Regions from separate parts of the Streptomyces sp. NPDC016562 genome, predicted to be linked through region 1. Evidence: riboswitches for the same ligand, from Rfam matches in the RefSeq annotation. Region 1 holds a riboswitch; the other holds the start of a gene.
What was found. A riboswitch is a leader RNA that binds a small molecule or an ion and turns the genes downstream of it on or off. The one in region 1 is predicted to bind ZMP and ZTP.
Positions count from the first base shown of each region.

Region 2: it holds a riboswitch for ZMP and ZTP, as region 1 does, so the genes downstream of both, glyA (serine hydroxymethyltransferase) here and ACF059_RS11120 (bifunctional 5,10-methylenetetrahydrofolate dehydrogenase/5,10-methenyltetrahydrofolate cyclohydrolase) in region 1, are expected to answer to the same signal.

Region 1 is NZ_JBIBRZ010000002.1:725,550-738,591, forward strand. Features, by position in the region: gene ACF059_RS11090 (amino acid permease) at 1-739, shown strand, start outside; gene ACF059_RS11095 (SRPBCC family protein) at 782-1,222, shown strand; gene ACF059_RS11100 (ATP-binding protein) at 1,332-2,429, shown strand; gene ACF059_RS11105 (hypothetical protein) at 2,426-4,234, shown strand; gene ACF059_RS11110 (RNA polymerase sigma factor) at 4,322-5,902, opposite strand; partial or broken gene ACF059_RS11115 (class I SAM-dependent methyltransferase) at 6,128-6,880, opposite strand; ZMP/ZTP riboswitch at 6,938-7,031, shown strand; gene ACF059_RS11120 (bifunctional 5,10-methylenetetrahydrofolate dehydrogenase/5,10-methenyltetrahydrofolate cyclohydrolase) at 7,116-7,964, shown strand; gene ACF059_RS11125 (NAD(P)/FAD-dependent oxidoreductase) at 8,050-9,492, opposite strand; gene ACF059_RS11130 (hypothetical protein) at 9,673-10,698, opposite strand; gene ACF059_RS11135 (hypothetical protein) at 10,966-11,382, shown strand; gene ACF059_RS11140 (helix-turn-helix domain-containing protein) at 11,368-12,162, opposite strand; gene ACF059_RS11145 (FAD-dependent oxidoreductase) at 12,195-13,042, opposite strand, start outside.
Region 2 is NZ_JBIBRZ010000001.1:844,441-861,943, reverse strand. Features, by position in the region: gene ACF059_RS03970 (glycoside hydrolase family 26 protein) at 134-1,126, opposite strand; gene ACF059_RS03965 (vWA domain-containing protein) at 1,366-2,406, opposite strand; gene ACF059_RS03960 (hypothetical protein) at 2,749-3,423, opposite strand; partial or broken gene ACF059_RS03955 (IS5/IS1182 family transposase) at 3,532-3,724, shown strand; gene ACF059_RS03950 (SUKH-4 family immunity protein) at 3,810-4,814, opposite strand; gene ACF059_RS03945 (GNAT family N-acetyltransferase) at 4,896-5,423, opposite strand; gene ACF059_RS03940 (subtilase-type protease inhibitor) at 5,801-6,220, shown strand; gene ACF059_RS03935 (VOC family protein) at 6,364-7,101, shown strand; gene ACF059_RS03930 (DUF5701 family protein) at 7,264-7,923, shown strand; gene ACF059_RS03925 (hypothetical protein) at 8,123-8,446, opposite strand; gene ACF059_RS03920 (Imm10 family immunity protein) at 8,664-9,044, opposite strand; gene ACF059_RS03915 (WhiB family transcriptional regulator) at 9,456-9,872, shown strand; gene ACF059_RS03910 (hypothetical protein) at 9,889-10,233, opposite strand; gene ACF059_RS03905 (hypothetical protein) at 10,381-10,689, opposite strand; gene ACF059_RS03900 (hydrophobic protein) at 11,202-11,363, shown strand; gene ACF059_RS03895 (PRC-barrel domain-containing protein) at 11,527-11,895, shown strand; gene ACF059_RS03890 (hypothetical protein) at 12,051-12,920, opposite strand; gene ACF059_RS03885 (hypothetical protein) at 13,032-13,334, shown strand; gene ACF059_RS03880 (glutathionylspermidine synthase family protein) at 13,341-14,537, shown strand; gene ACF059_RS03875 (hypothetical protein) at 14,550-14,948, opposite strand; gene rocD (ornithine--oxo-acid transaminase) at 15,121-16,326, opposite strand; ZMP/ZTP riboswitch at 16,478-16,568, shown strand; gene glyA (serine hydroxymethyltransferase) at 16,603-17,503, shown strand, end outside.

The DNA.
Region 1 (13,042 bases):
CGTCAGCGCGGGCGAGGTCCGCGACCCGGCCCGCAACGTCGGCCGGGCCACGATCCTGGGCACCGCGGGCGCCGCCACCGTCTACCTGCTCGGCACCCTCGCCGTCTTCGGCCTGGTCCCGCACGAGAAGCTGGTCTCCTCGCAGGCCCCCTTCTCCGATGCCGTCAACGCCATGTTCTCCACGGGGGGAGGGACCGGCGGCTCCTGGGGCGGCACGCTCGTCGCCTGCGCCGCCGTGATCTCGATGGTCGGCGCGCTCAACGGCTGGACCCTGCTCAGCGCCCAGACCCCGTACGCCGCGGCCCGGGACGGGCTCTTCCCGAAGGTCTTCGCGACGAAGCGGCGCGGTGTCCCGGTGGCCGGGGTGATCGTCACGGTGGTCCTGGCTTCGGCGCTGACCGTGTACAACTCGGCCTTTCCCGGTGAGGGCGGCGGCTCGCAGGGGCTCTTCGAGATCCTGGTCCTGGTCACCACCTTCACGGCGACCGTCCCCTACCTGCTCTCCACCGCCGCGCAGATCTACTTCCTCGCCTCGGGCCGCTCCGAGCGGGTCGACCGCGGCCGCCTGGTGCGCGACACCCTCCTCGCCTCCCTGGCCTTCGCCTTCTCGATGTGGCTGGTCGCCGGCTCCGGCTACGCGGCCGTCTACCAGGGCGTCCTCTTCCTCTTCGCGGGCGTCCTCGGATATGCCGTGATGGCCGGGAAGAAGCACCGCGCGGCCGCTCCGCCCGCGGCGTAGCGTGGAACGAGAGACCAGCCAGGGGGGCTCTAAGGGGTCGCCATGTCCGCGATCAGAAATTCCATCGACATCGACCGCAGGCCCGAGGACGTCTACTCCTACATCACGGACCCCACGCACCTGCCGGAGTGGCAGGACAGCGCCGTCTCCGCGGTTCCCATGGGCGACCTCCCCCTCCACATCGGCTCGCGGGTCATCGTCACCCGGCAGATCGGCAAGCGCAGGATTCCCTCGACCCTGGAGGTCACGGAGCTCGACCCGCCTCGGAGCTGGCACTTCCACGGCGTCGACGGTCCGGTCCGGCCCGACGTACGGGGCACCATCGAACCCCTCGACGGCGGCGCCCGCTCCCGCGTCACCCTGTCCGTCGACTTCGAGGGTCACGGCATGGGCCGGGCCCTGGTCCCCCTCGCCGTCAAGCCCATGGTCCGCAAGGAGATGCCCCGCAGCGAGGAGAAGCTGAAGCACCTCCTGGAGACCTGACCACGCTGTCGGCGTGTGCCCGCCCGCCGGAAAACCTGATGCCCCGGGTCGTGCGGTGCGCCCACACTGGGCGGCACCACACGACCCGATCATGAGGAACACACCACCCGTGCAGGCAGCCGTCACCGTCACCCCCGCCCAGATCCCCGAACTGCTCCTCGGCCTCGCCACCGTGCGGCCCGTGTTCCTCTGGGGGGCTCCCGGCATCGGCAAGTCCTCGCTCGTGCGGAAGTTCGCCGACTCCCTCGGCCTGGAGTGCGTCAGCCTCCTCGGCACCCAGCTGGCGCCCGAGGACCTGATCGGAGTCCCGCAGATCCGTGACGGCAAGTCCGTCTTCTGCCCGCCGCAGGCCATCGCCCGCGACGAGCCGTACTGCCTCTTCCTCGACGAGCTCAACGCGGCGAGCCCGGACGTCCAGAAGGCCTTCTACTCGCTGATCCTCGACCGCCGCATCGGCTCCTACGAGCTGCCCGCGGGCTCCATCGTCATCGGCGCGGGCAACCGTGCCACGGACAACGCGCTGGCCCGGCCCATCGCCTCGGCCCTGGTGAACCGCCTCACCCACGTGCACCTGACGGCCTCCGCGCAGGACTGGCTGGTCTGGGCCGGCGAACACGGCATCCACCCGTGGATCACCGACTACCTCACCGACCGCCCCGACCACCTCTGGTCGCAGCCGCCCAAAACGGAGGAGCCGTTCTCGACGCCGCGCTCCTGGCACATGCTCTCCGACGCCCTCCACTCCTTCGGCGCCGGAACCGGAACGGGAACCAGCAGCGGAGCCGGCAGCGGACTGGACGAGGAGACCCTCAAGGTCATCGCACACGGCACCCTGACCCCCGCGCACGCCGTTTCCTTCTGCGGCTACGCCAAGATCGTCCGGCACTCCTTCGGCATCGAGGCGATCATGAAGGGCGACGCGAACTGGCCGCGCCGCCCGCAGGACCGGGACCTGCTGTACTACCTGGCCGACGCCTTCCGGGGACGGCTGATCAAGGAACTGCCCGCCGACCGGGCCCACGTCTCCCCGGGGCTGCGCGAGACCGCGTACCGGGCCAAGGCCCTCCTCGTCCAGCTCGCCGAGATCTCCGTCGAGGTCGCCCAGACCGTCATCGCCGACGACGCCGACGGTCTGCCGGTCCTGCCCGCCTGGTTCCTGATCGAGGCCGCCCGCGACATGCCCCGCCTCGTCGAGGCCCGCCGATGAGCCGGACCTCACGGACCAAGGCCGCCAAGGCCGCCAAGGCCGCCAAGCCCGACCCGGCCGCCCAGGCCTTCGCCGAGGGCCTCGCCCTGGTCAAACGGAATCCGGCACTCGGCGCCGTGGACGCGAAGATCTGCCGCGAGACCGGATGCGCGGCCACACCCGCGGGAGGCCTGGTCGCCGTCACGTCCAACGGCACCCTCCACGTCCACCCCACCCGGCGGGCCGACCCCCGCACCTGGGCCTGGGCACTCGCCCACGCCCTGCTGCACCTCGGCTTCGGACACGTCCCGGCGGCCGAGAAGGAGGACCGCCCCCAGCCCGACCGGTTCGACCTCGCCGCCCGCTGCGCCGTCGTCAACCGCTTCCTGCTGACCTTCCCCGTCGGCCGGGCCCCGGACCACCTCCCGGCCGAGTACCCCGGCGGGGACGAGGACCTGCTCGCCGCCCGCTGGCGCCGCGACGGCATCCCGCCCGCCTACGAGCGCTGCGGCACCGCCGGGGACCACCCCGACCAGGTCCTGGTCGGCTGGCGGACGCCGACGAGCGCGGTCCCCGACTGGGAGACCGCCTTCGCGCACGCCCTCACCCGGGCCGTCTCCGCCACCATGGCCGTGGCCGGCGGCCACGAGGGCCGCACCCCGCGCCCGTGGGACCGTGCGCTCAACTGGTTCGTCTCCTCCTACCCGTTGCTCGGCGGACTCGCCGCCGGACTGGAGATCGTCGCCGACGCCGAGCTGGCCCGCGCCCAGAACATCTCCATCGCCGCCGTCAGCGCCACCGCGGGAGAGATCTACATCAACCCGCTGCGGACCTTCGACGACGAGGAATGGCGGTTCGTCCTGGCGCACGAGATGCTGCACGCCGCCCTGCGCCACGGCGAGCGCCGCGGCGCCCGGGACCCGTACCTGCACAACGTCGCCGCCGACTACGTCGTCAACGGCTGGCTCGTGGAGATGCGGGTCGGCAGCATGCCGGAGGGCCTGCTGTACGACGCTTCGCTCCAGGGCCTCTCGGTCGAGGAGGTCTACGACCGGATCGCCACCGACCTGCGCCGCATGCGCCGGCTCGCCACCCTGCGCGGCAAGGGCGCCGGGGACATCCTGGGCGAGCCGCTCGCGCACGGCGCGCAGCGCCCGTACACGGACCTCGACGAGTTCTACCGGCGCGGCCTGGTCCAGGGCTTCGACCTGCACGAGGCGGGGGAGCGCGGCCTGCTGCCCGCCGGGCTCGTCCAGGAGATCCGGGCCCTGGCCCACCCACCCGTGCCGTGGGACGCGGCGCTCGCCCGCTGGTTCGACGCGTACGTGCCGCGGCCGGTGGCCGTACGGTCCTACGCGCGCCCGGCCCGCCGCCAGGCCTCCACCCCGGACATCCCGCGCGCGGGCCGGTACTTCCCGCCCGAGGAGGTGGCCCGCTGCACCTTCGGCGTGGTCCTCGACACCTCGGGATCGATGAACGCCGCCCTGCTCGGCAAGGCGCTGGGCGCGATCGCCTCGTACGCGCAGGCCCGCGACGTACCGGCGGCGCGCGTCGTCTTCTGCGACGCGGCGCCGTACGACGCGGGCTACCTGCCGCCGACGGAGATCGCGGGCCGCGTCCGGGTCCGCGGCCGGGGCGGAACCGTCCTGCAACCGGGCATCGACCTGCTGCACCGCGCGGAGGACTTCCCGCCGGGTGCGCCGGTCCTGGTGATCACGGACGGTGGCTGCGACAGCCTGCGCATCCGGCGCGAACACGCCTACCTGCTCCCACAGGGCGCCTCCCTGCCGTTCACCCCCCGCGGCCCGGTCTTCCGGCTGGTGTGACCCACCTCATGACCGCTGCCTGGGCCCGACGCAGCACGCCCCCGGCCCGCGCGAGCGCAGGTCAGGGGCGTGCTGGAAGGGGTCGGCTCAGTCGAGGTAGTCGCGCAGCACCTGCGAACGCGACGGGTGGCGGAGCTTCGACATGGTCTTCGACTCGATCTGGCGGATGCGCTCACGGGTGACCCCGTACACGCGGCCGATCTCGTCGAGCGTCTTCGGCTGGCCGTCGTTGAGGCCGTACCGCATCGAGACCACGCCCGCCTCGCGCTCCGAGAGCGTGCCCAGGATGGACTGCAGCTGCTCCTGGAGGAAGGTGAAGGAGACCGCGTCGGCCGGCACGACCGCCTCGGAGTCCTCGATGAGGTCACCGAACTCGCTGTCGCCCTCCTCACCCAGGGGGGTGTGCAGGGAGATCGGCTCGCGGCCGTACTTCTGGACCTCGATGACCTTCTCCGGGGTCATGTCCAGTTCCTTGCCCAGCTCCTCCGGGGTGGGCTCGCGGCCCAGGTCCTGGAGCATCTGGCGCTGCACGCGGGCGAGCTTGTTGATGATCTCGACCATGTGCACGGGGATGCGGATGGTGCGCGACTGGTCGGCCATGGCGCGCGTGATCGCCTGGCGGATCCACCACGTCGCGTACGTGGAGAACTTGAAGCCCTTGGTGTAGTCGAACTTCTCCACGGCGCGGATCAGACCGACGTTGCCCTCCTGGATCAGGTCCAGGAAGAGCATGCCGCGGCCGGTGTAGCGCTTGGCGAGGGAGACCACGAGGCGGAGGTTGGCCTCCAGCAGGTGGTTCTTCGCGCGGCGGCCGTCCTCGACCAGGATCTCCAGCTCGCGCTTGAAGGCGGGCTTGTGGTCCTCCTCCTCTTCGAGCTTGTACTCGGAGAACAGGCCCGCCTCGATGCGCTTGGCGAGCTCGACCTCCTGCTCGGCGTTGAGGAGCGGCACCTTGCCGATGAGCTTGAGGTAGTCCTTGACGGGGTCGGCGGTGGCGCCGGCCACCATGACCGTCTGCGCCGGGGCGTCGTCCTCGTCGTCGTCGGACAGGACGAAGCCCTGGGTGCCGCCGGGCTTGGGGGTCTCCTCCTCGGCCTCGTCGACGAGGTCCTCGGCTGCCCAGTCCTCACCCTCGACGGCCGGGGTCTCGCCCTCGTCGGCGTCCTTGGCGCTGGTCTTCTTCGCCGCGGCGGTCTTCTTCACCGCGGTCTTCTTGGCCGCGGCCTTCTTGACCGTGCGCTTCTTCGGCTCGGCGGCGGCCTCCGCGGCAGCCTCGTCCCCGACGGCGGCGGCCGGCGCAGCGGATATCGCCGTGGCCGTGGCCGTGGCGGCCGAGGTCTTGCGCGCGCCGATGGGGCGCGGCGCGGCGGGAGCCTTCTTGGCCACGGTGCGGGCCGGGGCGGCGGCAGCCTTGCGGGGCTTCTTGGCGGCAGCCTTGGTGGCGGGGGCCGCGCTGACGTGAAGGGCGACACCCTCCTCGTCCAGGACCTGGTTCAGGCTGCGCAGGACCCGCTTCCACTGGTCCACCGGGATGCGGCCGGCCTCGAAGGCCTGGCGCACGTCGTCACCGTTGATGTGACCCTGCTCGCGGCCGCGCTCGACGAGCGCGACGAGGGCCTCCGATTCGGCGATCTCCGGAGGGAACGTACGGGACGGGCTGAGCGACACAAGGAGCCTCTCGTTGCGAACAGATAAGGGGTGGGCGGGACATCATCGCGCGAACTTGGGAAACAGACCCGAGGGGGGTCTGTATTCCGGGCCGCGCGAGGACGCCTGTCGGTTCATCGCATGCCCGAGTCGATTCGTTACGCGCTGAATTGAGTGACCTGCGCCACGCTGTGGCCGCGCAACCCGATCCGGCCCGGATCCGTCCGCCCTCCCCGTCACCCCTTTTTTGCGGGCTTCGATGAGGAAGCGGGCGGTGTGCGCGACGAACGGGCCTTCGCGTTCGATCCGTTCGTGGAGCTCCCGCAACCGGTCCCGGTACTGCCCGACCGTGAAGCCGGGCACCATCCAGATCACCTTCCGGAGAAAGTAGATCACGGCTCCGATGTCGTGGAACTCCGTCCGCAGTCGCTCGGAGCGCAGATCGACGACTTCGAGGCCCGCAGCGGTCGCGGCGGCGACCGCGTCGTCGGGGTGCCGGCCGCGCCGGACCTCCTCCGGCTGCGGGCCGAGGAAGTACTCGACGAGCTCGAAGACGCTCGCCGGCCCGACCTGCTGCGAGAGGTAGGTGCCGCCCGGCGTCAGCACCCGGGCGATCTCCTCCCACCAGATGGTCACCGGATGCCGGCTGGCGACCAGCTCGAAGGCCTCGTCGCCGAAGGGCAGCGGCGGCTCGTCGGAGTCCGCGACCACCACCGCGCCCAGCGGGTGCAGCAGCCGGGTCGCCCGGTCGACGTTGGGCGGCCAGGACTCGGTGGCCACCATCAGCCGCGGCAGGGGACCGGATCCGGCGAGGACCTCGCCGCCCCCCGTCTGGATGTCCAGCGCGGACCGGACCCGGGCCAGGCGCTCCGCCAGCAGCCGCTGGTAGCCCCACGACGGGCGCTGCTCGGTTGCCCGGCCGTCGAGCCAGGAGAAGTCCCAGCCGTCCACGGAGACGGACTCGGCCTCGGCGACAAGATGGTCGAAAGTGCGCGTCATGGATCGATCGTCCCAGGTCGGGCGCCGGGCAACCACCGGATTGGTCGACTACAGTGGTCGGCGGGCCGTGACTGGCGTTCGGGTGGATCACCACCGGGGAGCGGCCCGGCGTACTCCGGTACGCCGACTGCCGCGCGCCTGGGCGAACCGCGATCCGCAGCGACGTTCAGGAGACCCCGTGACGACTGCCCAGTCTGCCTCTGCCCCTGCCACCGCCACCGCCTCTGCCCGGCTGATGGACGGCACCGCCCTCGCCCGCCGCATCTCGGAGCAGACCGCCGCCTACGCGGCGAAGATCACCGAGCGCACCGGCACCGCACCCTGCCTGGCGACCGTGCTCGTCGGCGAGGACCCGGCCTCCGTGACCTACGTGCGCATGAAGCAGAATCGCTGCTCCAAGGCCGGGATCACCTCGCGCCACGTCGAGCTGCCGGCCGAGACCACCACGCAGGAGCTCGTGGCCACGCTGACCGCGCTGTCCGAGGACCCCGAGATCAGCGGCATCCTGCTCCAGCACCCCGTCCCGCACCACATCGACGAGCGCGCCGCCTTCGAGGCCATCGCGCCGGGCAAGGACGTCGACGGGGTCACCATGCACTCCTTCGCCGCCATGGGCTTCGGGCTGCCGGGCTTCGTCTCCTGCACCCCCGGCGGCATCATGCGCCTCCTGGCCGCCTACGACGTGGACCTGACCGGCAAGCACGCCGTCGTCGTCGGCCGCAGCGCGATCCTGGGCAAGCCGGCCGGGATGCTGCTGCTGGAGCAGAACGCCACCGTCACCTACTGCCACTCCCGCACCGTCGACCTGCCGTCGATCGTGCGCCAGGCGGACGTACTGGTGGCCGCCGTCGGCAAGGCCGAGTTCATCCGGGGCGAGGACATCAAGCCGGGCGCGGTGGTCCTGGACGCGGGCTACAACGAGGGCAACGTCGGCGACGTCCACTTCGAGTCGGCCGCCGCCCGCGCCTCCCTGATCACCCCGGTACCGGGCGGCGTCGGCCCGATGACCATCGCCGTCCTGCTGGAGCAGACCGTCCAGGCCGCCGCCGCGCAGGCCGGACTGGAGCTGGCCGACCTCGTCTGAGCGGCCGAAGCCGAGGACGCCCCGGAGCGAACGGTCCGGGGCGTTTCTCATGCCCGCCTCTCATAGCCGCCCTGCATGGCCTACGTCACAGGGCCCGGCCCACCGGGCTGGCCGGGCCCACCCCGTCGCCCTCCTGGTCCAGCCCGGCGATCCGGCGTTCGGCGGCGGTCAGCGGCGCCGCCTTGAGCGCGCCCCGGTCCGACGCGCGCAGCACGTGCCAGATCACCGACGGGCGCAGCCAGTGGGTGGGCGAGGCACTCATGGTGAGCACCTTGAAGAGGGCGGCGGTGAGCGCCTCCTCGGTGGTGGCGCCTGTCATCAGGCGGTTGACGTACGCGTTGAGCAGTCCCGCCCCGGCCCGCGGCTTCATGCCGGTGGCCCCGGGGTAGAGGATGTCCTGCGAGGTGGCGAGGTCCCAGGCGATGGACACCTGCGGGGCGATCGCGCGCTGCGCCTCCCGGCCGATCGCGGGGTGGGCCAGGCCCTTGGACCGCAGCAGGAGGCGCACGGCCAGCAGACCCTTGGCCGCGACGGTCATGCCCTGCCCGTACAGCGGGTTGAAGGTCGCGACCGAGTCGCCGACGGCGAAGAACCCGTCGGGCAGGTCGGCCTTCTCGAAGTAGACCCGCCGGTTGGCGGTGCCCTGGGTGACGGCGACGTCGGTGAGGGGCTTCTTGCCCTCCAGCAGCTCGCCGACGATCGGGTCGCGGACGCCCTTGGCGAACGGGATGAACAGGTCCGGGTCGCCCGTCGGCTGACCGCCGCGGGTGCCGGACAGGGTGGCCTGCCACTGGCCGTTCTCGATCGGCACGATGGTGGCCGTCTGCCCGGGCACGGGCACGCGCGGGTCGGACTGCACGTTGATGATGGGGAAGCCCGACGCGTGGGCGCCGGCCGGCGCCTCGAAGATGCGGGTGGCGTAGACGAGCCCGGAGTCGACCTGGGCCTGCCGGATGCCGGTCACCCCGAGCTCCTGGAGCCAGCCCCGGGCGCGGGAGCCGCGCCCGCTCGCGTCGACCACGAGGTCGGCGGTCACGAGTCTGTCCCGTTCCTCCGGGGTGTCGACGCGGACGCCGATGACCCGTGCCGCGTTGCCCTCCAGGCCCCGTACCCGGCTCCGCTGGAGGGTGGAGACGCCCTCCAGGGCCGTCACCCGGGCGCGGACCACCGAGTCGAGGAGGTCGCGGCTGCACGAGATGTTGAACTGCTTCTCCCCGCAGCGCGGGATCCAGCCCTGGGCGGTCTTGGTGACCAGGTCGGTGGGCAGACTGCGGCGGATGGCTCCGGCGGCCGTCCAGTCCTCGGTGATGCCCGGCAGTATCTGCTCGATGGCCCGTGCCCCGCCCGACCACAGCAGGTGCGTGTGCCGGGCCTGCGGAAGTCCACGCCGCGGCGCCGGGCCCTCGGGCAGCGGGTCCGCGTCGATGATCGTGACCGTCGTGTGCTCGGCGAGGACGGCGGCCGCCAGGAGGCCGGCCAGGCTGCCGCCGATGACGACGGCGTGGCGGGGCGGTGAAGACTGGGTCATCGTGTGGTGCTCTCTGTCAGGGCCGTGCGAAGGCATCGGCGGAGGAAGTGCGTCGGCGGGGTGGCGGGGGTCATGTGCGGTGACCCGACGCCTCCTGCCGAGCGAGGACTTGATGCGCTCGATCGCCTCGGAAACGGTTCTTCCCGGCGTGGAGCCGGATGCGGCCCGCGGGTGTGGTCCTCATGGGGCGTTCCCCTCGTCGGTCCCCGCCGGACGGCCCAGCTGGCCCTCCCGCGCGAGCAGGTCGTCCAGGTGGGCGGCGAGTGACTTCCAGCCCCGCGCGGAGAGTCGGCCGGCCCGCGTGACGATGCTCCGCACGTCGTGCGAACGCATCACGGCCAGCATCGGGTTCTCCTGCTCCCGCTCCGCCGACTCCAGTTCGCGGGCGATCCCGGTCAGGGCGGTGGCCAGCGCCTCGGTGTCGTCGGCCAGCAGGAAGCCGCTTTCGACGCCGTAGAAGCGCTGGATCCCGGCCGCGGCGGCGAGGTTCGGCAGGCCCTCGCCCTGGGCGAGGCGGGTCAGCGACTGCCCCGACGCGTCGAAGGACTTGGCGATGGCGGCCAGGGAGTGGGGCTGCCCGTCCTCCCGCGGGCGGGTGCGGCGCAGGTGCGCGAACCGCTGGCGCACCTGTTCCCTCAGCGGGAGGCGGGGCGGGGCGCCGTCGAGGGTGAGCCGGATGGCCTGCGGGGGGATGCCGGTGAGGTACGAGAGGTGCTCCAGGTCCTCCGTCCCGTGAGCGCCGCCCTCCGCGCCGAGAGCGCCCTGCGCGCTGTCCGAGGCGAGGACGAGGGCCCGTTCCACCGCGCTGCGGTGGTCGGCGAGGAGGAAACCGGCGTAGACGCCGAAGAACCGCTGGACGCCCGCCGCGTGGCCCAGCCTGGGCAGTCCGGCGCCCGCGTTGAGGGGGCCGAGGGAGGCGCCCGGTGCGTCGAAGTCGGAGGCGATGGCGGCGAGCGGCCACTCCCGGCCGTGCGCGTCGCGGCGGGTGGCGCGCAGCCGCAGGAAGCGTTCGTGCACGCGCCGCTCCAGCGGCAGTTCGGCCGCGGTGCCCGCCACCACCGCGGGGATGCGCAGGGGATCGACGCCGCACAGATGGCTCAGCCGCTCCGGCGCCAGTACCTCGGCCGGGTCCTGGCCGCGCCGCTCGGACAGCTCCTCCACGCGCCGCCAGATCGCGGCGAGGTCGGGTCGGGCGGCGGCTCGCACCGGCGGATTCTCCCGATTCTCCATGAGTCGACAAGACGTTCGAGTGGGCTGGGCTGCGTGAAGCGTAACCGCCCGCCCCCTGCCGAACCAGCGGTAACCCAACGTTTCCTGCCGTTCACCTCAAAGAACGTTGGCATGACCTCGGAGGTAATCGACCCCACCGCGGCCGCCCGGCAAGGTGGGGTCATCGGGTTCCGGAGCCGCGCACTCGGCTCCGGACCCCGTCTCCCACCAGCGCATTCGACCCTCGACGGAGGCTGATCCGCCATGTCCGCAACCCTGCTCGGCACCCTCGCCCGCACCACCGCGCCGCAGACCATGCTGCGCAGGTTCCTCGCCCTCGACTCCGTGGTCACCACCGGGAACGGACTCGCCTACGTCGCCTTCTCCGCCCCACTGGGGCGGCTGCTCGGGGTCGGCCAGGGCGTCCTGCTGGAACTGGGCCTGTTCCTGACCCTGTTCGGGGCGGGGGTCGGCTGGCTCGCCTCGCGCCGCCGGCCGCCCGTCCTCCCCGTGAAGTGCGTCATCGAGGCCAACTACGCCTGGGCCGCGCTCAGCCTGGTGTCCCTGCTGGTCTGGTTCAGCCCCACCACCGCCGGCCTGCTGTGGATCCCGATGCAGGCCGTCACCGTGGCCTCGTTCGCCCTGCTCCAGCAGCTCGCCCTGCGCTCAGTCGCGCAGTGAGCGCAGGTACTTCGCCGTCGCCGGGTCGGCCGGGAGGAAGGTCTCGATGGCCAGCTCGGCGACGGTCACGTCCATGGGCGTGTTGAAGGTCGCGATCGACGACACGAAGGACAGCAGACGGCCGTCGTGCTCGATGAGGAGCGGCAGCGCGATGTACGCGACGGGCTCGTCCGGTGCGCGGTCGCCCGGCCGTTCGGCGACCGGGTAGGCGCAGACCTCCTCGTACAGCGCGCGCAGCGGCTCGGAGCGGGCCAGCGCGATCTGCCGCTCCATCTGCGCCAGCAGGTGGCCCCGCCACTCCCTGAGGTTGTGGATCCTGGGAGCGAGGCCCTCGGGGTGCAGCGTGAGTCGCATGGCGTTCAGCGGCGGCGCCAGCAGGTGCTCCGGCACCCCCTCCAGCAGCATCGTGATGCCGGTGTTGGCGGCGACGACGTCGTACGTGGCGTCCACGACCAGCGCCGGGTAGGGCTCGTAGCCGGTCAGCAGCCGCTGGATGCCCTCGCGCAGCGTCCCCATCGACGGGTCGTCCAGCGCCGTCTGCGCGTAGCGGGGCGCGTAACCCGCCGAAAGCAGCAGGGCGTTGCGTTCGCGGACCGGTACGTCGAGACGGTCGGCGAGCCGCAGCACCATCTCCTCGCTCGGCCGGGAGCGCCCGGTCTCGATGAAGCTGATGTGCCGGGACGAGGAGTCGGCGCGGCCCGCCAGCTCCAGCTGGCTGATACCGCGCCGCTCCCGCCACGTACGGAGCAGGGAGCCGACCGTGGGCGTCGTGGTGGTCATGCTCCCGACGGTAGCCGAGCGTCCGCACCGGGTCAGCCCAGGTCGAAGACGTTCCGCAGGCCGAGGCGGTAGCGCCAGGCGTCGTGCCGTCTGGCGGACTCCACCTCCGGCGCCCGGTACATCGGCCGGACCGTGCACCGCGCGGCCGCGGAGGCGTCGCGGTCCAGCAGGCAGTTGACCGCGGCCCGCGCCGACGCGTTCGCGCCCTCCATCGTCGCCAGGTCGATGTCGACCGCCACGTAGTCCCCGCTGAGGTAGAAGTTCGGGATGCGGGTGCCCGCGGTGGGCCGGTTGTGCAGGGTGCCGACGGGGTGGATCAGCAACTCGTCCTGGTTGGTGGGATGCGGGGTGCCCAGACCGTCCACGCCCGGGTCCAGGAACCACGAATGCAGCTTGGAGTCGCTCAGCAGGGTCTTCCCGGTGTCGTTCAGGGAGGCCTTCAGCTGCGCCCACACCTCGCGCGCCACCTCCTCGCGCGTGCACTGCTTGGCGGTCTTCCCGTAGAGGATGCCGGGCTTGTCCCACTCCGAGATGTCCACCGACAGGCAGTCGACGGCCGTGCCGTCCCCGTAGTCGGCGGGGAAGTTCCGGGCCGGCCAGTGCTCGGCCTGCTGGATCGCCGTCAACGACCAGGGGGAGTCGATGCAGTTGAGGTGTCCGTGCACCAGCGGCGCCCGTTCGGTCAGATAGAACTGGATGCCCGTCATCCAGTCGGTCTGCAGCTTGTCGCAGCGCCCCAGCATCGGATCGGCGGCCCGCAGCGCCGTGCTCCAGGTCCGGCGGGCGTGCTCCACGGGCAGCGCGCTGACGTAGTGATCGGCGACGACGGTCTGCCGGGCCCCGTCCGGACCCTCGACGGCCACCCCGCTCACGCGCCCGC
Region 2 (17,503 bases), on a different contig from region 1:
AGCGGCGCATGAAGATCACTGTGCCGCACACACCCCCGAGCGCGCCCCGGACGCCCCCGCCGCACCCCTCGGACGGGTGACGGCGCGCCGGGAATCGGGCACCACCCCCGCGCCTCGCGCGCGGAGAGGCCCGTCAGCCGTGTTCCGGGGACAGGAACTCCCGGAACACCTGCGAGGAGCGCGGGTTCTTGCCGCACTGCCACACACCGTGCGGGCAGTAGTCGGTGATGCTGTGGTAGAGCGCGTCGTGCTCGTAGATCCAAGTCAGCATGTTCCGTACGTACTCCGGGTTGTCGCCGTTACGGAACAGCCCCCATTCCGGGTACGAGATCCGCTTGCCGTGCGCCCTCGCGAAGTCGACCTGCTGCTGGAGTCCGTAGGGCTGGGTGACCTGCTCGTCGAAGGTATGGCCGGGCGGCTGGTCGTAGCTGTCCATCCCGATGATGTCGACCACGTCGTCGCCGGGGTAACACCGGGTCCAGGCGATCGCGTCACCGCCGCGGTTGGGGGCGAAGTCGAAACGGAAGTCCTGCCCCTCCACCGAACGCATGGCGGCCACGATGCGCCGCCAGTACTTCTTCCAGTTCTCCGGGTCGGGCCGGCAGCGGTGGGTGTAGTTGAAGCCGTTCATCTCCCAGCCGAGCACGATCACCGTGTCCGGTATCCCGAGGCCGACCAGCCGCCTGGCCAGCCGCTGGAAGTGGTGGTCGTACTTGCCCTGCGCGCCCGAGCGGATCAGCTCGGCGACCCGGCGGTCGGGGACACCGGCCTCGTTGCCCTCGAACATGGGCACGTTCAGGACGAACAGCCGATCGGCTTCGGCCCGCCGCCACTCGGCCCAGCTGTCAAGGGAGTTGGGCTCCCCCTCGATGTTCCTCCACTTGTCGCCCGGCAGGTAGGTGTGCCCGGCCCGCAGCTCGGCACCGCCGAGCCAGTGCGAGAGCCCCTCCATCCTTTCAACGGCGGCTGAGTCGTAGTGGAGATAGGCGCCCACTGCGACGTCGGGCCCGTCGTCAGGGCCGTAAGGCTCGTCCGGGGGTGTGGCCCGGGCGCCCCCGGTGGCGAGTATGCCGGCGAGGGCGGTGGTGATGCAGGCGCCGGCCAGCCAGCGGCCTCGATGGGACATGCCGTCTCCACACGTTCGGGAATCGATGTCTCTCGGTGTGTGACCGTAGGCATTTCATCGGACGTATGGCCTGTCCGATGTCCCGATGTTGAGCCGTTCGAGGCCGTCGGCCGCCTCCGCCTGGCCCGATCGGGTGAACATCGCCACCCGTACCCGCGTGTCCACGTATCAACGCGATTTCTGCGTGTAGGCGCCCGCCCGGCGGGCCACCAACCGCCCCACGCCTCACATCGCGGGTGTCAGACCATCAGCAGGAGCCGCGTGTTCGGTACGAGCTTTCGGTTCACGCTGGTGCTCTGCACGAAGATCGTGAAGTCGTCATTGTGGTCCGGCTTGACGCGCACTTCCACGCTCGGCAGTCCGAGCAGGGCGCGGGCCTCGGGACCCGTGTACACCCGGTCCGTCTTCTTCTCCAGCACGGCGATCTGCTTCCGCGCCTGGATCTTCTCCGACTTGCTCAGCTGGTAGAACGCACCACCGGTGCGGTAGGTGTGACCGGATTCGATGACCCATTCGCGGATCGCCGCGTCACGAGCGACCGGAATCAGCTGATACGCCGTCGGATCCACCGGGGTGAGGCCGGCCGCCGCGACGGTGTCCTTGTTGATGGCGTCCGCCCCCGTGGAGAACACCGCGCGCGATCCGCGGATGCCCTTCGTGCGGCCCACCATGAACTTCTCGGTGGCCTGCTGGATGACCTGCCCGGCCTCCTCCAGACCCTGAGTGCTGGTGGCGTCCCAGATGGCGACGTTCTCCTTGGGGAAACCGCACTGCATGGCCTCGCGCTTGCCCATCTGGTCCGGCACGAGGACGGCCAGCGTCCAGTTGTCCTGCTGCTTCTCGATCATCTCGGCCACGGCCGTGACTAGTTCACGCGGGTCCCTGGCGGGGGCGTCCGGGCAGCGATGGCTCGCGTTCTCCTGTCCGTCGGTCAGCACGAACGTCAGGAAGCTGTGGTCGCCGTACAGTTGCGCCGTCTGTGCCAGCTCCCGCTGTGACTTCAGGGCCGCCGCCAGCAGAGCCGTCATTCCGCCGACCCGGTACAGCTGCTTCAGCGACGGCATGCGCAGCACGTCCTTGTCGTAGATGACGCACTCCACCTTGTCGGCGAAGACGTACACCGTGACACGGGTTTCCTGGTCCAGCTCCCTCGATCGGCGGGCGAGATAGGCGATCTGCTGATCGGCGACGTCGACGACCTTGTGGCTCAGGTGTGACATGGACGAACTGGCATCCAGCACAAGAGCAACGTGATTGATGTAGTTCTGAGTACCGGACATGGCAGCTCCCCCTCGTTCCGACTGGATGCTCCTACCGTCTCACCCACCACTGACAATCGATCTCGGCTCCCGGCGGAGCGAGGAGCGCCGGGTCGGGGGTCATCGCGGAGGCTGTCGGCCACCGTCACCGCCCCCGCTGCCGCCGCCGTCGGCTGATCGCCTCGGACGGCGGCGTCTCGGTGGCCAGCTCCGTGAACCGCTCGCGCTCGGGTCCGGAAGGTCCCGAGCGGGCGTCGAGCCGTGCGCGGTCCTGGCCGCCCGCGGGACTGTCGGTGCAGTGGGGCACCGGACGCAGCCCGGTTCGGTGAGTGTGCGGTGGAGCGGGGCTGCCGGGGGAGGGGTTTACGGCTGCGGCAGGGGCTTGGGCTGGGGCTGATCGGTGCCCGCGTCCGCCGGAGCGGAGCCGGAGGGGGTGTAGTAGACGGACCGGCCTTGCTTGGAGCGCTCAAGGCGGCCACGGGCGACACCCTGCTCAAGGGTGTTGCGGATGACCGCTGCCTGGACCTTGCGCTCGGGGTGCGCGGCGCTGATGGTCTCGGTCACCTCGGCGGCGGACCGGGGCTCCGTCTGACCGGCCAGCGTGGCCATGACCAGCTCCAGCCAGGAGGGGCCGCCGCTCGTGTCCTTCTTCACCTCGGTTTCACCGGCCGCCTTGCGCTTGCGCGGCGCCGCGGTGGCTGCGGCCTTGGGCTCCGGAGCCTTCTTCGCACCCCGTGAGCCTGCGCTGCGTGCGGCCGGCACCGCGGCACGCTTCACGTTGCGCTTGGCGGACGGCGCGGACGCGGACGCGGGCTTCGCCGAAATACCCAAGGCCTCCTGCATCTTGAGAAGAACCTTCTCGCCTTCCTGAAGCTCCTCCAGTTCCTGCTGCAGCCGCTCCAGTTCCTTTCGCGTCTGCTCCTGTGCCGACTGGTTCGTCGAGAGGTCGCTGGCGATCTGCTGGGCGTAGTCGTCTTGCACGCGAGTGACGTTGGTGGTTGTCGTCATGGGTTCCTCGATTTCTGCGGGGGAGAGCATGTGTGAGGCGATGGTACGCACTCACGTGTACCCATGACGCCGAATCACGTACCCCGCCCCCTGCGGCAGACATTTATGACTGCCCGCGTGCTTCCACGAACTCGCACCGGCGCGCTCACCCGCGCGCCACGCATTCTGGGCCGCAGTCGCACGGCCGGACTCCGTTCCGACGAGGCCCTGGGCCGCTCCCGGGGAGGGCTGAACTGCAAGATTCAATCCGAACAGTGGGGTGACGCCCCGCCCGCAGTTCATACCTGTGCTCGAACAGGTCAGAGTCCCAAGGCGGGGTGGCGGACGCCCCACCGGCTTCGACATGACGGTCTACTGGCGCGCGCAATGAGGTCGCTATGACAATCGGCCCCGCCCGTGACCATCGCGTCCCGCGGCTATCCCTCTTCCGGGACCAACATGCCGAGCTCGACTTCTTCGAAAACGCGTGACCACCAGGCGTTGTCGTCCTCGAACACCCGCGGATCGCTCTGGCGGGCCCGCTCAAGCACGACTTCGACAAAGTCCTCGTAGTCGTCGTCCGCATCGCTCTTTCCCGAGAAGGCGAAAGCCTCCCACACCTCCAGAACGTTCTGCAGACCGCCGACCGAAGAGTTGACCAGCCCGTACTGCTGATCCCCCTCGCCTTCATAGCCGCGGACCATCCACACTTCACCGCTGTCGATCAGCAGCCAGTACGTGTTGAGGCCGTCCTCGAACGCACCGAGGAACGCAGCCCGACCCGGCGGAAGGTCGCGGACATCCAGTTCCCGACCCGAGTCCCGCACGAACATGCGATTGCAGTCGGTCGGCAACCCCCGCTCGACCAGCGCAGACCCCGCCTCACCGCCCACACCCAGGCGCGCGAGAGAGCTCGCGTCATAGGGCAGCCACCGGAACGGGCGGCTGCCGGAGAGTGGCCCAGTCACTGGGGCGTGTGGTGGCCGTTGGGTCCTGCGGCTCGCCGCGTTGCGGACGCGGCGGGTGCGTCCGTGCTCGGCGAGCAAGCGGAGGGCGTCGGGCGAGGTGACGAGCTGCGCGGAGGCGGCCGTGCGCTGGAACCAGTCGGACGCGGTCAGCAACTCCTCGTCGGTCCAGGGCTCGTCCAGGGCGATGGATCTGAGCAAAGTCCACTCGCGCAGGCGGCGGCTAAGGAATGTACGGTCGCCGATGACCGTGGCCATCATCTGCGCCCAGCAGCGAAACTGAGGGCTGGTCAGCTGCTCGGCCGCCCGGCGTTCAAGGTGGTGGTTCACGGCGCTCTCGGCCATGGACGTGTCGTCGTCGCGGAGGACGGCAGCCAGCAGGTTCACCTCGTCCGCCTCGGCGACGCTGTCCAAAGCCTTGAGGTGTTGGGCATAGCGCCGGTGCTCGGGGGGTTCGTCGTCGTGAGGGTCCGCCATGTGGCCATCACATCATTGAGCTCGCCCAACTGACCAGGTTCGAAGCGGCTTCCGGCTCGAAGCGGGAGCCCGCGGGACCGATCAACGCACGCCGAACCACTGCTCCGCGCCGAACTCGTCGAACCGTTCCACCTCGGTGAACCCCAGTTTCGCCGCGACCCGCACCGAGCGGCCGTTGGCCACCTGGGTGCAGAGCACCACCGGCTCGCCGGGAAACGCGTCCGCGAACCAGCCGAGCGTCGCGGCGCAAGCCTCGTAGGCGTAGCCACGTCCCCATGCCTCCGGCAGGAGCATGTAGCTGAGCTCGGCCTCCCCGCCATCAGGACGGACGTGCCCCGGACGCTCCGGGTCTCGACGGTCGAGCGTGACGACGCCGATCGTCACCCCTTCGTGATCGACTACGAACACGCCGGGTCGCCGCCCGGGTACTTCCGGCACCGCATTCTCAAGCTCAGCGCGTGGTCGTGGGCCACCTAGGTACGTCCGTACCTCGGGCGAGGCGAACAGCTCGATGAACGCCGCACGGTCGCGGCCCTCCGAAGCGCGGAGCACAAGCCGCTCGGTCCGCAAAGGCGCGGGCGGCCACACAACGGGTCCAAGTTCAGTCATGACAGGCAACGTACGAGCTTCCGTCCCCGGCAGCCGGGAGCACCGGCATGCTCCGGGGCGCGTCGGCGGCGAAACCGGCGCTATCCGGTCAGCCTGGATGGATGTTCGGTGAACCGCGCGCGACCGACAGCAGGTCAACGCCTCACGAACGGCCTCCGCATCCACCGTTACCACCCGCTGTTGCCTGATCACGAAGAGGCGCGCACCCGGCCCGAGCTGCCCGAACGACCATTCGTTCGCCGATAATCGAACGAGATGTCTGATAATCGGCGTTCGATGTGCATGTATCCCTCGCGACCGACAGACTCGGTGACGTCCAGTCGGCATATCGCAGGCATCTCCTGCGAATACCCTTCGAATTGAAAGAGAGTTCCGTCGTGCGTCACCGCATCGCTGCTGTCTCCGCCGCCGCCCTCCTCACCCTGGCCGGCGCCACCGGTATCGCCGAGGCACAGCCCGCCAGCCTGTACGCCCCCTCCGCCATGGTCCTGACCGTCGCTCAGGGCGAGGACGCGGCGACCGTCGTTCGGGCGTCGACTCTCAGCTGCGCGCCGACCGCCCAGGGAACGCACCCCGACCCCAAGGCCGCCTGCGCGGCGCTCGCCGCCACTGACGGCACCTTCGACGGGCTCCTGGCCGCCCCGGACACGAACCGCGCCTGTCCGATGCACTACGCCCCCGTCACCGTCACCGCGGACGGCGTCTGGCAGGGCAGCCGCATCTCCTGGAAGCACACCTTCTCCAACTCCTGCGTCATGGCCGCGACCTTCAACGCAAACCCCGTCTTCGCGTTCTGACCGCCCACCCGGGTCGCCCGTACCCTCGCTTCCGCCCCCGTCCCTCCCCGGGCGGGGGCGGCAGCGCGTCCCTGACACACACTCAGGACTCCCAACAGCACATGCGCTTGTCGTCGCAGGACGGCGTGCATAAGGTCGGCGGTATGGCGACACGGCTTGTTCAGATTGCGATGGACGCTCGCGATGACTCCACCCTCGGCCGGTTCTGGGCGGAGGTGCTCGGCTGGGGCATCGACAGTGAGGAACCCGGCGTGACGAACCTCGAACCCGTGGGCCTCGTCTATCCCGACCCCGCCGCCCTCTACATCGACATCGTTCGCGTCCCGGAACCCAAGACGGTGAAGAACCGGGTGCACATCGACCTCGCCACCACCTCCGCGGCCCACCAGGCCGACCTGGTCGCGCGCCTCCGGCTCCTCGGCGCGACGCCCGCCGACGTGGGCCAGGGCGACGTCCCGTGGACGGTCCTGGCCGACCCCGAGGGCAACGAGTTCTGCGTCCTGGAGCCTCGCGCCGTCTACCGGGACACGGGGCCGATGGCCGCGGTGGTCGTCGACTGCGCGGACCCCCGGGCCATGGCCCGGTTCTGGGGCGAGGCGATGGATTGGACCGTGCACGAGGTGACCGACGAACAGGCGGTGCTGCGCTCCGCCAAGAGCGTCGGCCCGTATCTCGAATTCGTCCGCACACCCGACGTGAAGACCGTGAAGAACCGCATCCACCTCGATCTCCGCCCGTACCCCGGAGACGATCACGCGGCAGAGGTGGCCCGGCTGCGCGCCCTCGGCGCCACCGACGTCGACCTCGGCCAGGGCGACGTGCCGTGGACGGTCCTGGCCGACCCGGAGGGCAACGAGTTCTGCGTCCTCACCCCGCGCTGAGGCGGAGCCCACCGCCCGCCCAGGACGTCGAGGCGACGGCCCGGTCCGTCCCGCGGCGGCCCGGTCTGCGGAGGGTGCGGAGGGTCGCCGCGCCGGGAACAATCCCGCAGGACGTTTCGTTGGCCCCAGGTCTACTGCTCACACCGCGAACCGAGGAGTACCTTGCCCGACACCTCGTCCCCGGCCACCCTGCTCCCCCTCCCGCCGCTGGTCACCCAGGCCGATCACCTGATCCGGCTGGGGGTGCACGAGCTCGCGGGGATAACCGAAGACGAACTGCGCACCTTCGCCGCCGAAGCCACCGGCAGCTCCGACGCCGACGCCCTGCTCGCCGTCCACCCGGACCGCGCCCCCGCGTCCGTCCTCGCACCGCTGCTCCACCGCGACGGCAAGTCCGGCTTCGTCGTCACCGACATGACCGACGTCGACCGGTTCACCCCCTCCGCCGTAGAGCTGCCCGACGGCCCCCTCTACCTCGTCACCGGCCTCGACCGCGGCGACCACATGGCCAACTGGACCCCGGAGGAGGCGCTGCCTGCCCTCACCGAACAGGACCGGACCCCGCTGCTGCTCACCGAAGGCATCCACTGGGTGCTGCAGCAGCCGGAGGTCCTTGAGCGCAACCGCTGCTTCATGACCATCGGCTCCCGGCTGCGCAAGGCGAACGGCTCGCTGGACGCCCGCACCCCGGCGATCTGGATCAGCAACGGCTCGGGCCGGGACGGCCGCGAGCACCGCAACGCCCCGAAGGTCGGCTGGTGCTGGTGGGGCAACCGCCACACCTGGCTCGGCATCGCCTCCGCCACCGGCCGAGGACACTAAAGGTTGTTTCACCAGGCCGGCCGGTTCTGAGCGGCGCCGGTGAACTGCACCACGAGCCGGACGCGGGCGGTCCCGCCTACGTGCGGCCGCGGGGGGCAGGGCCGGGTACCCGGCCCTGCCCCCCAACCCGCGGGGTGGGGCCAGCTACCCCGCGCCCGCGGCCCGGTCGCCGAGATCAGCACTCCCCTGACTGGAGGGATCAGCCCTTGAACATGTTGTAGAGGACACCGGCGACGAGGAAGTATCCAAGGTAAGAGCCGAGTACCACGCCCAGCATCACAAAGAGCTTGACCGACGTCCCCAACGGCTTGCGGGCCAGGGAGAGATTCGCGTAGAGCCCCGCCGCCCCGAAGGCGCCGCCTATCGCCCCGCCGATCGGCAGCAGGATGACTGGCGCGATCGAGAGCACCAACTGCCACCAGACGAGCCCCCGGAACTTGGCCCACGGATCCGGCTTGCTGAGCGAGTTGCTTCCGAGGTCGGGGGTGTGCTGCATGTGCGGGAAACCTTCGTTCTCTTCCACGTGATCGTGCTGAACCGTCAGGATGCGGGTGACGGACTCGCGGGGCAACCACGTGTTGACAACGGTTTGCCTACGAAACGCGCCTGTCGACGGCTGTCTCGGCCCCCTTGCCCGCGCATTCGGTCCGCTCGGATGCCCCTGGAGGGCACCTCCCGCCTGGATCACGACAGCCTCGGCCTCGCATCGCTCGTATGAGGCACTCCACCGATCCGGGGGATCAACCTGACAAACCGATGAGCCGAGGCCGGGCCTCCTCGCGTCCGAAGGTCAACACCTTCGCAAGTACCTCGCGCATCTCGTCCATACTCTCCGCCGGTACGTCGAGCACCGCCTCGAGCTTCGCTTCCTCCAACTCCAAGTCATCCAGACACTCGGGGTCCAGCAACACCGTAAGCAGGCTGCCTGTCAGGGCGACCTCGCGGACACAGCCATAGGTCGTGCATTGGTCCGGGGTCATCACGCAGTAAGTGTCGAGCCCGAGCGAGACGTCTTGTGCGGACGGCTCACCCATGGCGCTCGTGAACAGCAGGAAGAAGCCTCCATCCTCCTCCGCCACGCCAGCCTGCATCTCGCCATCAACGTCGATCTCGGCAGCCACCGCACGGGCTGTGAACCTGTATGCCATTCACCGGTTCTACCAGGGGCCCAGCACAGCCGACGTCTATCCCTCCGCCAACGAGCACTGCCGCGATGCGGACGTGAACGGTTCTCCAGCCCCTCCCTGGTCGCCCGGCTCGCACAGAAGCCCCGCCGGACGTTCGCTTCCGGCGGGGTGTTCGTTCTGCGGGGGCCGGCTCAGCAGCTGGCGGTGATGGGCGTGTGGCCGACGTACACGACGCCTCGTGTGTTGATGTCGACGGTTTCGCCGGCGCCGTTCATGGTGTTGCAGGCCCAGACGGCAGTGCCGCTGCTGTTGTAGACGGCAGGGTGGACCCTTCCGTACGGTCGCGCTCAAGCCGCCCGTGGAGTGCGGGGTGGGGGAGCCGGGTCGGGGAGAGGGCGGCGAACAATGGGCGGGGATCAGGGCTGGGGGCAACGGGCCGCGTGCCGGACCGGCGACCCGGAGAAGCTCTTCGTGGAGGGCGCTGCGCAGACGAGAGCGAAGGCTCTTTGCTCTGGCTGCGTGGTGCGCACGGAATGCCTGGCCCACGCCCTCGACCACCGCGTCGAATACGGGGTCTGGGGAGGCATGACCGAGCGCGAGCGCCGAGCCCTCCCGAAGCGAAGGCCCCCGGTCACCTCCTGGAAGCGGCTGCTGGAAGCTGCCCGCAGCGAGTACGAGCACCACGCCGAATCCGTCAGGCCGCTGCGGCCGTGGCCGTGGCGGAGCAGCCGGTCCGGGGCGGTCTGGGAGTCGCGCCGCGTACGTCACGCCGTGCCCTTGTCATGGCCCTACGCGCGTTCGTGCCGGACGTTGGTTCTGTAAGCCGGAGCCAACCAGTTCAGAGGTCTTCTGCCGGCCCAACATGGCGAAGGACTGTCTCGTGCTCGCCCGTGGCAACGAGCCCGTCGATCGCCTTGACCATCGACGGCACGCCGGCCTCACGGACGATGAGGCCGTCCCAGCACCACCAGTAGGCGCCTTCTGGGTCGCCCGCCTGCCGTTGGCGGTCCATGATGCGGTGTACCTCATGGAGCGTGACCACGGTTCCGGACCAGCGATCGCCGTCATCGCGGATGACCCACATGTCGACATTGCAGACCTCATCGAGGTCGTCTCGCGCATCGGGGACGAAGCAGATCTCGTATCCATCACGCTTGACCCGGTAAAAGGGACCGTCCCACATGCTCCTCCGTAATGCTCTGTCAGACGCCGCCTGCGTAAGCCAGGGCAGACGGCCGACCGTTACGCCACACTCTGCCTGAAGGGGACAGGCTCACGGTCCCTGGCCCAGTCCCGGGGCCCCCGCTACCACGGTGACCCCGGGCCGATTTCAGAACTCACCGTCGATACCGGTGACGGCCGGAGGCCCCAGCGGTGCGTCCTCTTCCGAGAAGCCCAGTTTCTGGAGGGCAGCCCCTGCCAGGCGGACGGCCTCGTCCTCCGCCGTCGCCTTGTCCACGGCCTCGATTTCGAGCCGTACGGAGAAGGTGCCGTCCTCGTGGACCGTCAGCAGCTCCACGTCCTCCGTCTCGCTCAAGTCGGTGTGGTGCGAAGCCAGGCTCCTCGCCAGCTCGGAGCGAGTGGCATCGTCGACGTCCCTCAGGAACGTGCCCGGCACGGTGATGACGTACGTGGTCACTGCTGCCTCCATAGGCCGGCAAAGGCTGAGTCTTGTTCTGGGATGCCCCGGTGTCGCATTTCAAACCCCTCAGCCCCCACAGATCAGGCAGTCGGGTGTCCCTCCGCCCGCCCTCGACGCACCCGCCGCGGCGTGGCCGGCAGCCTGCTCGAGGCCAGGTCAGCGCGGCGCGCGCTCATCGCTCCTGAGGGACTCCTCGGGGCGAGGCTGCGGAGGCCGTATCTGAGTCCACTCCGAGAACCACCACACGCCGGTGACCACGCCTGCCCACACCAGCCCCCTGAGCAAGGCCGAACCCCATGGGTTGTGTTCGGCCACTCGTTCCACACCTGTCATCACCACCCAGCTGATCACCAGGACGATGGCTGTACGCACCCTTCGATGGTTGAACATGTGCCCCTCTTACCCCAGCCGTGTGGGTTGAACAGATCGCCTCGCTCACAGAGAGAAAGGCAAGTCGGGTGTGTGAATCCCAGAATGCAGGGCAGGCGGCGTGTCGGAGGTTGATAACAATGGTTCCCCTGCTTCTTGTTCTTCTGCTGGCCCTTCTTCTCTTCGGTGCGGGTTTCGCCATAAAGGCACTGTGGTGGATCGCCGTCATCGTGTTGGTGGTGTGGCTGGTCGGCTTCGTCGCCCGGCCCAAGGGCAGCAGTGGCCGCTGGTACCGCTGGTAGCGGGACAGTGGTCTGAAAGGCCGCGGAGGCGTCGCGATCCAGCGGGGCTGTTTGAATACCGCCTCCAAAAACGCGGCGGCGTAGCAGTCGCCGCGTGCGGCGCACGAGAAGAGTCAGGCGGCACGGGCCGCTTCATCTCTGAGATCTGAGGAGTTGTATTCGCGTGACTGAGCATGTGTGGAATTACCAGCCGACCGCCGGGCACCTGGCCGGCACTGACCTGACCGGCTACAAGGTCGAGGCCACGGACGGCGCCATCGGCAAGGTCGACAAGCACTCCGACGAAGTCGGTGACGCCTACCTGGTCGTGGACACCGGGGTCTGGATCTTCGGCAAGGAGGTCCTGCTGCCGGCGAGCACCGTGACCCGGATCGACCCGGAGGAGCGGAAGATCTTCGTCGAGCGGACGAAGGAGCAGATCAAGAACGCCCCGGAGTTCCACCGCGACAAGCATCTCGGTGACGCCGGCTACCGCGAGGAACTGGGTACGTACTACGGCACCGGCGCGCCCTTCGGCGGCCGCCCCGCGTAACACCCCCAGGGTGTAAGCGGCGGAAGGGGATCGGGGCGGGGGGGGGGGGGGCCCCCCCCCCCCCCCCCGCCCCCCCCCCCGGGCCCCGCCCCCCCCCCCCCCCCCCCCCCACGGTGGCGCCGCTGTCGGGGGCGCTGCCCCCGAACCCCCGCTCCTCAAACGCCGGAGGGGCTGGATGGTGCGGCGGGGCCGGATGGTGCGGCCGGGCCGGAGGGGGCAGCGTCCGGTTCGCCGAAGCGGGCGAGGGCCAGGGCTCCCGCGACCGCCACCACGAAGCCCGTCAGCGCCAGCCACGTCAGGCCCTCGCGGGTGCGGTCGCCGAGCCAGGCGACGCCCACCACCGCGGGGCCGATCGTCTCGCCGAGGACCATGCCCGCGGTGGCCGCCGTCACCGAGCCGCGGGCCAGGGCCGAGGTGAGCAGCAGGAACGCGGCGCCGCCGCCCAGCAGAAGGGCGTACAGGGCGGGATTGCGCAGGTCCAGGACGGAGTCGAGGAGCCGGACCGCGACCTCCACCACCCCGAAGCCCGTGCCCGAGGCCAGGCCGAGGACCAGCGCCCGCGGGCCGTCCGGCAGGCGGCCTGCCACCGCCCCGACCAGCAGGACCAGTGCCGCCACCCCCAGCAGCCCCAGTTTCAGCGCGAGCGGCCCGGTCTTCGCGCCCTCCTCCCCGGCGGCGAGCCCCAGCATCAGCAGCCCCGCGCACACCACCCCCACCGCGCCCCACTCCGTACGGGACAGCCGTACGCGCAGCAGACGTGCGGCGACCACCGCCGTCACGGCGAGGCTCGCGGCCAGCGCGGCTCCCACCGCATAGATCGGGACATGGCGCAGCGCGACGATCTGGAGCACGAAGCCGGCCGCGTCCAGGCCGAGCCCCGCGAGGTAGCGCCACTGGCGCACGGCCCGCAGGAACAGGGCGGCGTCCACTCCGGACCCCGTGCCCGGCTCCGCCGCCCGCGTCGCGACCGCTTGCAGAACCGACGCCGTACCGAAGCAGACCGCCGCACCGAGCGCGCAAATCATCCCAATGAGCACGAACTGACTCTAGGTCACGGATCTCGCGGCGGCCGGATTCCATCGGCCGGGGGGCCCGCTCTAGTCTGTCGGCAGCACGCCTCTAGGGGGAACAGGGACATGGACAGCAGCAGCACCAACCAGCGCCGTATGCGCTCCGGAGCCGTCGCACTCGGCGGCATGGGCCTGCTCGCGGCCACACTCGTGGCCTGCGGCAGCAGTGACGAACCGGACAAGCGCTGCGCGTCCCGCTCGACGCTGGAGAAGCTGAACGACAAGGAGTGCAAGAGCGGCGGGCGCGGCGCGTACTACTACGGCGGCAGCGTCAGCAACGGCAAGGTCTCCGGCGGCAGCTTCGACAAGGCCGCGGTCACCCGGGGCGGCATCGGCGGCCACAGCAGCTCCGGCTCCTCCGGCGGCTGACCGTCCATGCAGCGGCACACCATCGAGCCCCGCCCCGACTGGCAGAAGACCGTCGAGGCGCAGGGCCTGATCTACCCCCTCACCCGCTACCCGGACGACTCGCTGCGGCCCTACTGGGACGAGAGCGCCTACTACTCCTTCTCCCTGCCCGAGGTCGAGGCGCTGGAGAACGTCGTCGAGGAACTGCACGCCATGTGCCTGGCCGCGGCCGCGCACATCGTCGAGCACGACCGCTTCGCCGACCTCGGGATCACCGACGCCGGGCTCGCGGAGCGGATCGCCGAGTCCTGGCGCCGCCGCGCCGAACAGCCCTCCCTGTACGGCCGTTTCGACCTGCGCTACGACGGCAGCGGCAGCCCGGCCAAGATGCTGGAGTACAACGCCGACACGCCCACCTCCCTGGTGGAGGCGGCCAGCCCGCAGTGGTTCTGGATGGAGGAACGCTTCCCCGGCGCCGACCAGTGGAACTCCCTCCACGAGCGCCTCGTCGACGCCTGGCGCCGGCAGGCCGAGCTGCTGCCGCCCGGCCCGGTGCACTTCGCGCACTCCGAGACCGACGAGCTCGGCGAGGACCTGATGACGGTCGCCTACCTCCAGGAGACCGCCGAACAGGCCGGCCTGGAGACGCACGCGCTCTCGGTGGAGACCATCGGCTGGGACAGCCTCTCGGGCCGGTTCGTGGACGAGCGGCTCCGCTTCATCCGCAGCTGCTTCAAGCTCTACCCGTGGGAGTGGCTGGTCACCGACGCGTTCGGGCCGCAGGTGCTGGGCACCTACGACCACGGCGGCGGCTCCGGCACCACCGCCTGGATCGAGCCGCTGTGGAAGATGCTGCTCGCCAACAAGGCGCTGCTGGCGATCCTCTGGGAGCTCTTCCCCGACCACCCGAACCTGCTGCCCGCCTACCTCGACGGCCCGCGCGAGCTGGCCGCGACCTGCGGGTACGCGGCCAAGCCGCTGCTGGGACGCGAGGGCGCCGGGGTCACGCTGCACGAGGCGGGCGAGGGCGGCGAGCCCTTCGTCCCGGCCGACGGAGAGACGTACGTCTTCCAGGCCCTGGCCCCGCTGCCCGACTTCGACGGCAACCGCGTCGTGCTCGGCGCGTGGGTCGTCGAGGAGGAGGCGGCGGGACTCGGCATCCGGGAATCGGCGGGGCCGGTCACGGACGAGTACGCCCGCTTCCTGCCCCACGTCATCCTGTAGGGCCGTCAGTCGTCACCGCAGTAGCTGTCGAAGGACGTCTCGGCCCGAGTCGCCGGCGGAGGGCGTGGACCGCGCGACCTTGCAGTTCACGAAGACGAAGTCCTGGTCCTCGTTGACCGCGAGGACGGTGTAGTGGACGTTCTTCTGGAACCGCTGGACCCGGAAGTTGCCGTCGGCGTCGATGTTCAGCGGCTCGGTGGACTCGCCGTCGTTGAGGGTGCGCGGGGGAGTGAACCCCTCGCCGGTGATGACGACGAACCGCCCTTGCGGGTCGGGTGTGACCGTGCAGCTGGCAGCGGGTACCGCCGCCGGGGCGGCGGCGGCCGGTGCGGCGAGGGCGGCGGCGGCGCCGAGCGCGACGGAGGAGGCCAGGGCGCCGCAGAGCAGGCGGTGACGGTTGCGTCGGTACATGGGGTTGCTCCCATCGGAGGGTCGGGCCCGGAATCGGCAGGGCGCGCACCCGTACGGGTCCTCCCATCGTCCGGCGGGCCGCTCCCGGTGTCCACCGCAGGGCCGGGAGCGTCGACGCGCGCCGCCGTGACCGGGAGGATCCCGCCGCGCCCGCCGGGCCGCCGCGGCCCCGTCAGGTCGCGAGTACGGACCGGAGCTGGTCCAGGCCCCAGTCCAGGTCCTCCTTGCTGATCACCAGCGGCGGGGCGATCCGGATGGTGGAGCCGTGGGTGTCCTTCACCAGCACCCCGCGCTCCATCAGCTTCTCGGAGATCTCCCGGCCCGTGCCGTGCGCCGGGTCGACGTCCACGCCCGCCCAGAGCCCGCGCCCGCGCACGGCGGTCACCGCGCCGCCGCCGACCAGCAGGTTCAGCTCCCGGTGCAGGTGGTCGCCGAGTTCGGCGGCGTGCCGCTGGTGCTCGCCGGAGCGCAGCATCGCGATCACCTCCAGGGCGACCGCGCAGGCCAGCGGGTTGCCGCCGAAAGTGGAGCCGTGCTCGCCGGGCTTGAAGACGCCGAGCACGTCCCGGTCGGCGACCACCGCCGACACGGGCACGACCCCGCCGCCGAGCGCCTTGCCGAGGACGTACACGTCCGGATCGACCCCCTCGTGCTCGCACGCGAAGGTCCTGCCGGTCCGCCCCAGCCCCGACTGGATCTCGTCCGCCATGAAGAGGACGTTCCGCTCGCGCGTCAGTTCCCGTACGCCGGCCAGGTATCCGGCCGGCGGCACCAGGACCCCCGCCTCACCCTGGATCGGCTCCAGCAGTACGGCGACCGTGTTGGCGGTGACGGCGGCGCCGAGCGCGGTCAGGTCGCCGTAGGGGACGATCTCGAAGCCGGGGGTGTACGGGCCGTAGTGGTCACGGGCCTCGTGGTCGGTCGAGAAGGACACGATGGTCGTCGTGCGGCCGTGGAAGTTGTTCGCCGCGACCACGATCTTGGCCTGGCCGTCCGGGACGCCCTTGACCTCGTAGCCCCACTTGCGGGCGGTCTTCACCGCCGTCTCGACGGCCTCCGCACCCGTGTTCATGGGCAGCACCATCTCCTTGCCGCACAGCGCGGCCAGTTCGGTGCAGAAGTCGGCGAAGCGGTCGTGGTGGAAGGCGCGCGAGGTGAGGGTGACCCGCTCCAGCTGCGCCCGGGCGGCGTCGAGCAGGCGGCGGTTGCCGTGGCCGAAATTGAGCGCCGAGTACCCGGCGAGCATGTCGAGGTATCTGCGGCCCTCCACGTCGGTCATCCACGCGCCCTCCGCGGAGGCGACGACCACGGGGAGGGGGTGGTAGGTGTGCGCGCTGTGGGCCTCGGCGGAGCGGATGGCATCAGCAGTTGTCGACACGGGGTCTCCGATCGTCGGTCTCGCCGGGTGAACCGGTGACGAGGGTGGCGTCACCTTCCTATCGTCGCCTCCCCGCCGTCGCGCGGACCTCGGTTGCGGAAACCTTCCTTTCGGCGCGGCCGGCCCACCCGCCACGCCCGCTAAGGTGGGCGGTACGCACGGCGACTGGCGCACGGAGAACGAACTCCGGGGGAGCCGTGCGCGCTCGACCGCACACAGGGCCGCTCGCCTGGGCCTCGCGGGGTACCGATCACATCGACCCCGGAGGAGCCCGCCATGTCCGCGAGCCGCCATCCCGCCCTCTTCGCGACCGACCCCGAGCTGGCGTCGTTCGTCGCCGCCGAAGAAGTGCTCCAGGCCGAGACCCTGCGCCTGATCCCCAGCGAGAACTACGTGTCCGCGGCCGTCCTCGAAGCCTCCGGCACCGTGCTGCAGAACAAGTACAGCGAGGGCTACCCCGGCCGCCGCTACTACGAGGGCCAGCAGAACATCGACCGCGTCGAGGCCCTGGCAGTCGAGCGGGCCAAGGGCCTGTTCGGCGTGGACCACGCCAACGTCCAGCCGTACTCCGGCTCGCCCGCGAACCTGGCCGTGTACCTGGCCTTCGCCCGGCCGGGCGACACCGTGATGGGCATGGCCCTGCCGATGGGCGGGCACCTGACGCACGGCTGGGGCGTCTCGGCGACCGGCTCGTGGTTCCGGGGCGTGCAGTACGGCGTCCGCCCCGACACCGGGCTGATCGACTACGACGCGGTGCGCGAGCTGGCGCTGGCGGAGCGGCCGAAGATCATGTTCTGTGGCGGTACGGCGCTCCCGCGCACGATCGACTTCGCGGCCTTCGCCTCGATCGCCGAGGAGGCGGGCTCGGTCCTGGTCGCGGACGTGGCGCACATCGCGGGCCTGATCGCGGGCGGCGCGCACCCGTCCCCGGCGGGGCACGTGGACGTCATCTCCACCACGACCCACAAGACCCTGCGCGGTCCGCGCGGCGCCATGCTGATGTGCCGGGAGGAGCACGCGAAGGCCATCGACAAGGCGGTCTTCCCGGGCCTCCAGGGCGGCCCGCACAACCAGACCACGGCCGGCATCGCGGTCGCGCTGCACGAGGCGGCGCAGCCGGCGTTCGTCTCGTACGCGCACGCGGTCGTCGCCAACGCCAAGGCGCTGGCCGCGGCGC